DNA from 2 places in the Lactobacillus sp. WILCCON 0058 genome. Region 1 is predicted to be linked to the other one. Evidence: riboswitches for the same ligand, from Rfam matches in the RefSeq annotation. Region 1 holds a riboswitch; the other holds the start of a gene.
What was found. Region 1 has a riboswitch for lysine ahead of dapD (2,3,4,5-tetrahydropyridine-2,6-dicarboxylate N-acetyltransferase). Riboswitches for the same ligand answer to the same signal wherever they lie in the genome.
Positions count from the first base shown of each region.

Region 2: another riboswitch for lysine. It lies ahead of ACYVUU_RS00870 (ABC transporter substrate-binding protein/permease); the one in region 1 lies ahead of dapD (2,3,4,5-tetrahydropyridine-2,6-dicarboxylate N-acetyltransferase).

Region 1 covers NZ_JBUBHM010000001.1:1,237,053-1,241,224, forward strand. Annotated here, with positions in the region: gene dapA (4-hydroxy-tetrahydrodipicolinate synthase) at 1-33, opposite strand, end outside; gene ACYVUU_RS05790 (N-acetyldiaminopimelate deacetylase) at 56-1,210, opposite strand; gene dapD (2,3,4,5-tetrahydropyridine-2,6-dicarboxylate N-acetyltransferase) at 1,271-1,984, opposite strand; lysine riboswitch at 2,105-2,281, opposite strand; gene ACYVUU_RS05800 (aspartate kinase) at 2,507-3,880, shown strand; gene dapF (diaminopimelate epimerase) at 3,882-4,172, shown strand, end outside.
Region 2 covers NZ_JBUBHM010000001.1:178,001-182,172, forward strand. Annotated here, with positions in the region: gene ACYVUU_RS00865 (amino acid ABC transporter ATP-binding protein) at 1-195, opposite strand, end outside; gene ACYVUU_RS00870 (ABC transporter substrate-binding protein/permease) at 199-1,782, opposite strand; lysine riboswitch at 1,902-2,077, opposite strand; gene ACYVUU_RS00875 (DNA-3-methyladenine glycosylase) at 2,177-2,803, opposite strand; gene ACYVUU_RS00880 (DUF488 domain-containing protein) at 2,886-3,257, shown strand; gene ACYVUU_RS00885 (NAD-dependent protein deacylase) at 3,244-3,942, opposite strand; gene ACYVUU_RS00890 (hypothetical protein) at 4,059-4,172, shown strand, end outside.

The sequences.
Region 1 (4,172 bases):
CAGTAAGTCCGCGTTTTGTAAGTTTTGGTTCATTGTCTTTGCCTCTAATGTATATTTAGTCTTCCGTCATCCGGTATTCCAAAAAGCCGGTAATTGCCGCGATACCGCGGCTGATTGAACTTTCCTGCGGTTTTAATGTTGCTGAGTGCAGGGGTGAATCGTCTTCAACGCCCAGCCAGAACATAGTTCCCGGGATCTGGGCCAGGAGGTAGCCGAAGTCTTCCCCGGTCATGGCTGGTGCTGTTTCGACATATTCAACTCCGTCAGCCTGCTCCATGTAATTAATGAAGTTTCTCGTCAATTCCGGGTTGTTTTCAACCGGCCAGTAGCCGCCTTGGTTGAGTTCCAGCTTGACTTTGACGCCAAAGCTCAGCTCAATTCCCTGGCAGACTTCAGCCAGTCTTTTATCGATCAGTTCGATCATGCTCTGGGTTAGGCCCCGGATCGTGCCTTCAATTCTGGCTGAATCCGCGATTACGTTTCGGATCTTGCCGGCAGTAACCTTGCCCAAAGTAATAACTCCGCTTTGAATCGGGTCGATATTTCTGGAAATGATAGTCTGAACCTGCATGATCAAGGCAGCTGCCGCGACAACCGCGTCATTTGACAGCTGCGGGAAGGCAGCGTGCCCGCCTTTGCCTTGAATATCGATGTTGACTTCAGTCGTCCCGGCAAACAAGGTGCCATTCCGGCAGCCAATCGCTCCAGCTGGCAGGCTTGGATTGTCGTGCAGGCCGTAGAATTCATCAACATGCCACTTGCCAGTGAAAAGTCCCAGCTGGTAGGCCTTCATGCCGCCGCTCTCGCTCTCTTCAGCCGGCTGGAAGAAGAAAAGGAGGTTGTCAGTTGGCTGATGCTCACTAAAATAGCTAAGGATGCCCAAGGCCACAGTCATGTGGATGTCGTGTCCGCAGGCATGCATTACGCCCGGATGTTTGGAAGCAAATGGCAGGCCGGTTGACTCAGTTACCGGCAGAGCGTCAATATCAGCCCGGTAACCAATGGTCCGTTTGGCCTTTGACCCCTTCACCAGAACCAGGAGAGCGGTTGGCAATTCAGCCGGCTCTTTGATTTCCAGGTAGTCTTGCTTCATCTGCTTGATCACATCCAAGAGATAAGCGTGGGTTTGATATTCTTCTAAGGCCAATTCCGGGATCTGGTGGAGCTGGCGCCGGATTTGAAGCAACTCGGCTTCGGTCAATACTGCCATATAAAAACTTCCTTAATGTGGACTAACTTCTGTTTGCTTGGACTAATCGATTCTTTTTCTTTACAGCTTGCGCAGGTCTTCTTCCAGACCAGTCTTACTTTCAGTCTTGGCATCGACTTCCTTGATTACCTTGGCAGGAACACCGGCAACAACCGTGTGCGGAGCCACGTCCTTGGTTACGACCGCGCCGGCTGCGACAACAGCGCCTTCACCAACGTGAACGCCTTCCAAAACAACCGCGTTGGCACCGATCAAAACGTCATCGTCGACGCGGACTGGCAAGGCTGAAGCTGGTTCAACTACCCCGGCTAAGACCGTACCGGCACCGATGTGGCAATTCTTGCCAACGATGGCCCGGCCGCCTAAAATTGCCCCCATGTCGATCATGGAGCCAGCACCGATTTCCGCGCCGATGTTGATCACGGCCCCCATCATGATAACCGCGTTGTCACCAATCAAGACTTGGTCACGGATGATAGCGCCCGGTTCAATTCGGGCATTGATTTCCTTGAGATCCAGCAAAGGAACAGCGGAATTGCGGGCAGTGTTTTCCACACGGACTGATTCAAAGTCAGCTTCATGTTCTGCCAAAAATGGCTTAAGAACTTGCCAGTCACCGAAGACTACCCCAGCTTGACCGCTGACAAAAGGATCTGTGCCTTCTGGGAAAGTGACCTCGTCCAGACCTGCTCCTCTCAAGTAAACCTTGACTGGGGTCTTCTTTGGTGCTGAGCCAATGTAGTTGATAATGCTTTGTGCGTCTAATTCTGCCATGGTATCTTTCTCTTTCTAAACTATTCTGTTTCTGTTGATGATTACTTCGAAGAGGCAAAGAAAAAGCTCCAGATCGCCTTAACAATCTGGAGCCCGAAAAATTCAAAATTAAATTTCACGTCAAATTGCAAGCGCAACGCAGGTACCTTCCCTGCGACAGTCCATGGCCTCTTAAGCCATAGCCCAGCCAATCCGCCTTGCCAATGCGGACGCTTCGGCAACCTCCCCTTTCTTGCAAGTTCTTCGCCTGGCGGGCTCTCTTGCCTTACTCTTGTCGGTTGCGCCTCTTCAATTTGTAATCAGTTTATAATACTAGCTTCATCTTGTCAACGGCTTTTTTATCTTTTATTTGCATATTTTTTATTCATAGCCTGCCCGATTCCTTGGCATAACAGTGAATAGGTGCGATTCTCCATGAATTATCGGAATCTTTTTTTGCATTTTCCGGAGAAAAATGGTAAAGTCCATTCTGATTAAACTTAAATTCTGATTAAAAGACTGAACATGAAAGAGAGTAGCAAGATGAAAGTAGTTAAGTTTGGTGGCAGTTCCCTGGCTAGCGGCCCTGCTGTAGAAAATGCTTTAAAGATCATCACCGCTGAAGCTGAAAGACAAGTTGTCGTTACGTCTGCCCCAGGCAAACGCTTTGATGATGACATCAAGGTCACCGACCTCTTGATCAAGTATGCCCATGAAATCAACCATGGCAGACACGGACTTGAAGTTGCTGACCGGATCTTCCAGCGCTACGTTGAAATTGGCGAATACTTTAACTTGCCGATGGAAGAGCTCTTGCCCTTGAAAGAAATTCTGCTGGATTTGCCAAAGCAGCCATATCCAAACAAAAACTACTTGCAAGCGGCCTTTAAGGCGCACGGCGAACGGTTAAATGCCAAGTTGATCGCCAAGATTCTGCAAAGCCAGGGAGTAAAGGCCCGCTACGTCGACCCTAAAGAGGCCGGGCTTATCGTCACTGGGAGTCCAAATAACGCCTCTGTCAACCCGGAAAGCTACCAGCTCTTGGATAACTTTGCCTACGATGCCGACGAAAAGCTGATTTTCCCAGGCTTTTACGGCTATACTCTGGCCGGTCACATCGCCACTTTTTCAAGAGGCGGTTCAGACATTACCGGGGCTATTTTGGCCAGAGGCTTCCACGCTGATCTATATGAAAACTTTACTGATGTTGATGCTATTTTCTCAGCCAACCCTAAGGTGGTTGACCAGCCTCAGCCGATTCACACGATGACCTACCGGGAAATGAGAGAACTGTCTTACGCTGGCTTCTCTGTCTTTCACGATGAAGCCTTGATCCCAGCTATTCAAGGGCAGATTCCAATCAACGTCAAGAACACCCAGCACCCGGAAAAGCGCGGGACCATGATCGTGCCGGAAAAAGGCTTCAAGCCGGAAACCATCATTACTGGGATCGCCAGCGGCAAGCACTTTGGTGCTCTTTACCTGCACAAGTACCTGCTCAACAAGGAAATCGGCTTTACCCTCCGTATTCTGCAGATCTTAAGCAAGCACAAGCTTTCCTACGAACACATGCCAACTGGGATTGACGACCTAACGATCATCTTTGACAGAGATGCTCTGAACGACGAATTGATCGACCAAGTCTGCAATGAGATCCAAAATGAAGTCAACCCCGACCACTTGGAATGGATCAGTGATTACGCGATCATCATGCTGGTTGGCGAAGGCATGCGGGACCGGATTGGTGTCATTCGGGACATCGCTATTCCAATTGCCAGAGAAGGAATTTCCTTCCGGATGGTCAACCAAGGGGCTTCCGAAATTTCCATCATGCTCGGTACAGCTGCTAAAGATGCAGACCGGGCAGTAGCCGCGATTTACGACTACTTTTTCAAGCAAGAAGCACAAGGAGAATAAAATGACTAAATTATTGAAAGTCCACGGGTCACAGAATTCCTTCTTCATTCTGGACCAGACCGAACTGGAAAATCCGCTGACTGATAGTGAACTGCGGAAGTTGACCCAGACCCTTACTGACCGGGAAAATGGCCTGCTTGGCGGGGCTGATGGCATCCTGTCAGTTGAAGAATCAAGTCACCCTGGCGTTTTAGGCAAAATGCGGGTAATCAATGCTGACGGCAGTGAAGCTTCAATGTGCGGCAACGGCCTTAGAACTGTTGCCCGCTACCTGCACGAAAAGACCGGAGAA
Region 2 (4,172 bases), 1.1 Mb from region 1:
CCCGCCAGTTGGATCTTCCAGCAAGTTGATGCAGCGGAGCATGGTTGACTTACCGCCACCGGAAGGACCGATGACCGTCATAACCTCGCCCTTGTGGACTTCAAAAGAAATGTCCTTCAAAACCTGGTGTTCACCGTAAGCCTTTTGCAGGTGCTGAACGTTTAAAATAGTTTCATTGTCCTTGTAATCAGCCATCTTTTACTTGTCTCCTTCCTGCTTGCCGACTTGAACTTGGTTGGCCATCATATTGTAGTTTTCAGGACCTTCGATGTGCTTTTCAATCAAGTTGAAGATCCGGGTGATCGTAAAGGTCAAGAAGAGGTAGATGACCGAGATGACCAGGTAGGTTTGGAAGAACTGGAAGCTCTGGCTGGCAATCGTTGAACCAACGAAGAACAGTTCTGATACTGAAATGATGCTCAATACTGAAGTGTCCTTGATGTTGACGATAAATTCGTTGGTGATTGACGGCAGACAGTTCCGGATGGCCTGTGGCAGGATGATGTTCCACATTCTCTGGTTGTGGGTCATCCCCAAAGCACTGGCGGCTTCAAACTGCCCCTTCGGCGTGGAGATGATCCCCCCGCGGATGACTTCGGCCAGGTAGGCCCCGGTGTTGATGGAGACGATGATCAAAGCGGCAACCGTTCTGTTCAAGTTGATGTGCCAGAACTGGGCAATCCCGTAGTAGATAACCGCGGCTTGAACCATCATTGGCGTACCGCGGAAGATTTCAACGTAGACTGACAAAAGCCACTTGCAGAAGGCTAAAAGGCCCTTCTTGAACTTGTTCTTTGGCTCTGGAATAGTCCGCACGATCCCGACCAATAAACCGATGAAGAAACCGGCAATGGTACCGATCAAGGAGATCAAGAGAGTCATCCCGATCCCTTCCAGGATCATCTGCCCGTAGTTCTTCAGCATGGAGACCAGCCAGTTTTCCTTCTTGGTGTTGGTCTGCGGCTGCTGCTGAACAGCTTCCTTCATCAGCTTGTTTCTTTCTGAAGTGGAAATGCCGGCCAAAACCTTGTTGACCTGACTGAGCAGCTGGTCGTTGCCCTTCTTGACCCCGATGGAAACTTCAGCGTCAGAAGAGGAGACCTTGAAGCCCTTCATCTTGGACAGGTTGACCCCGGTGATGTTGGAGTCGACCATCTTGAAGGAGGTCAGTTCCGTGTCTTCAGCCACGTAACCGTCGATCGTCCCTGCTTCCAGGGATTCCCGCATGGCGGCGAAGTCCTTGGAGGCTGGCTCACGCGTAGCGCCTGGCAGCTGCTTGATCAGGTCATAGTGCAGAGTCCCTTGCTGGGCGGTCAGCTTGGCCCCCTTGAAGTCAGTCAGGTACTTGGCCTTGGCGTACTTGCTCTGCTTGTTGACGATGACCACGAAGTTGGTGGTCCGGTATGGAGTGGTAAAGTTGATGGCCTTCCGTCTTTCAGCCGTTGGGCTCATCCCGGCAATGATCAAGTCGATCTTGCCACTGGTCAGGGCTGGCAAAAGCCCGTCCCACTGGGTCTTTTCCACGATGACCTTCTTGCCCAGCTTCTTGGCAATGATCTTGGCGATCTTGACGTCGTAACCATTGGCGTAGGAGCTGGTCCCGTCGATCTTGACCGCGCCGTTAGCGGACGTGGTCTGGGTCCAGTTGTATGGAGCGTAGTTGGCTTCCATCCCAATCTTCAAGGTGCCGCTGGCTTGCGCCGGCTGGCTCCAACTGACAGCTAAGACAAGCGTCAGGACCGCCGCCATTAAGGCGCTGATCCAGCTGCTGTGCTTTTTCATCTGAATAAACCTCCGATATGCTTTTTGCAAGTTATGAAATACAATAAAAAGCGGCAAAAAAGCCCCATTGCGTGTACAATGAGGCTTGCTTTGTTTCTGTAAAATTCAGTATGAATACCAAAAATTATAGCGCTCCCTAGAAAACTAGGACAGTCTGCAGAATTTTCTCCTGCAGCCCAACCAACAGCGCGCACGACTACCCTGCTGATTTCGGCGATATCCCTTAGTGACAAGGCTCAGCACTGTCAGTGAGCTCCCCTTGCTTTTGTGAACGATCGCGACCTCTATTGTATTGGATAATTTTTTAACTACATTTAGGCTAAATTACTTTTAAGAAAATGTCAAGAAAAAATTAGCTTTTTGAATTTTTGGCGATTGTCAGCGCTTTTCTTATTCACGCCCAGCCATGATCTTCCGCCCAGTCCCGCTTCTTCATGCCAGAAACGTAGGGGTTGCCGGCCAGGTAATAGCGAAGAGGCGCCTGGGCCCATTCCGGGTCAGCTTGGACGATCCCGATTCTAGGGGAAGCGGCGATCTCTTTAGCCGCTTTTTTCTCAGTCAAATCAATGGTGAAAGGACTGTCCGCCAAAGGGGCCAGGTCCCATTTTCTTGACTTGATACCCATGGCCTGCATTAATTTGGCTGGTCCGTTGGTCAAAAGGACCCCGTTTTTGCCGCCCCGGTTTTTGGTCATTTCGTCGATGCCCCAGACTGGCTCAATGGCCCGGATTAAGACCCCCTGGGGGTTGCCTTCCTCCTGGCAGGCCACGTCGAAAAAGACGTACTGCCGCTGGGCATAGATGTAAATTGTCCCGCCTGCCCGCCACAGGCCCTCGTTGGCCTGGCTTCTTCTTCCCCCAAAGGAGTGGGCGGCCCGGTCCTTTACCCCCAGGTAGGCTTCGGCTTCAACGATATAGCCGCCGATTTTTTCCCCGCCGGCTTGATAGTAAAAAGGGCGGCCGATCAAGTCCTGGCAGATCTCGCTGGTGGGCCGGCCGGTGAAAAAATTCCTGTAGTCCATTGCTTAATCAATCTTTCTAACTAAAATAAGAAATACAGTAAAAGCCGTAATAAAAAACATCTTTAAGAGAAAGCGTGCATCTATGTCAACGATCAAAACTGTCCGTATCTATGCCAAAGAGCAGCCAGCTGGCTACCGGATCTTAGTCGACCGGCTCTGGCCCCGGGGGGTCAAAAAAGAAGCCGCCAATTTGGACGAGTGGGAGAAAGAGCTGGCTCCCAGCCGGGAATTGCGGAGCTGGTTCAAGCATGACCCGGACCGGTATCCGGACTTCCGTCAATATTACTTGGAAGAATTAGCGGACAATCCGGAATGGCCGGCTTTCGTGGAACATTTGCAAGAGCTCTTGCAAAAAGAAGATGTCCTCTTTTTGTACGGGGCTAAAGATGAAGAGCACAACCAGGCCATTGTCTTAAAAGAAGCAGCTGAAGCTGCTCTGGCTAAACTTCCTTAAAAACTTCCAAGGCGTCGCCGATCAGCTGCTTGATCCCTTGTGCCGGGATCTCAGTCAGGTTGACCGCCCAAATTTTGGCGTCTTTTGGCGCGTAGCCTAAGAGGCCGGCGAAGGGGTAGACGACGAAGCTGGTGCCGACGATCACGACCAGGTCACTTTGCCGCATTTCCAGGATGGACTGGTTGACATTGTCCGGGTTGATGCCTTCCCCGTAAAGGACGATGCCGGGCCGGATGATGCCGCCGCACTCGTGCTTGTAGCCCTTGGCGTATTCCTCATAGCTGACCTTTTGCTTGCACTTGGAGCAGTAGATGTCGTAGAGGTTGCCATGAAATTCGGTCACGTGCTGGTTGCCGGCCTGCCGGTCCAGGGTGTCGATGTTTTGGGTGATGAGGGCCCCTTTTTCATTGCAGATGGCCGCGATCTTTTGGTGGATCAGGTTCGGCTTGGCGTCCGGGAAGTACATGTTTTGCATGACGAAGTCGTAAAAAAGCTGGGGCCGGTCATAGAGGGTCTCCTCGCTCAAGATGACTTCCGGGGGTTCGCTGACCCCGTTGTAGATGCCAGTTTTGGACCGGTAGTCGGGGATGCCGGAGTGGGTTGACACGCCAGCCCCGGTCAAAAAGACGGGGTGCTTGGCCTTTTTCAGGTCTGCTTTAAATTCAGCAAGTTTTGCTTGGTCCATTTTTTTGCCTCTTTCTTAAGAAAAATCGGCTTAATGCCTTTTGATTCTATTATAAGCGCTTGATTTGCTATAATTAAGCTACTAGTTTCAGAAGATATTATATTTGAGGTGAATCCATGGACACGTTATTTTACTTGGTCGCCGACACCCTGCTGGCGGCCTATGCCGGCTACAGCTGGTACTGCCAGGCTTCGGTGATCATGCGGGCCCGCTGGCGGATGACGGCGGTG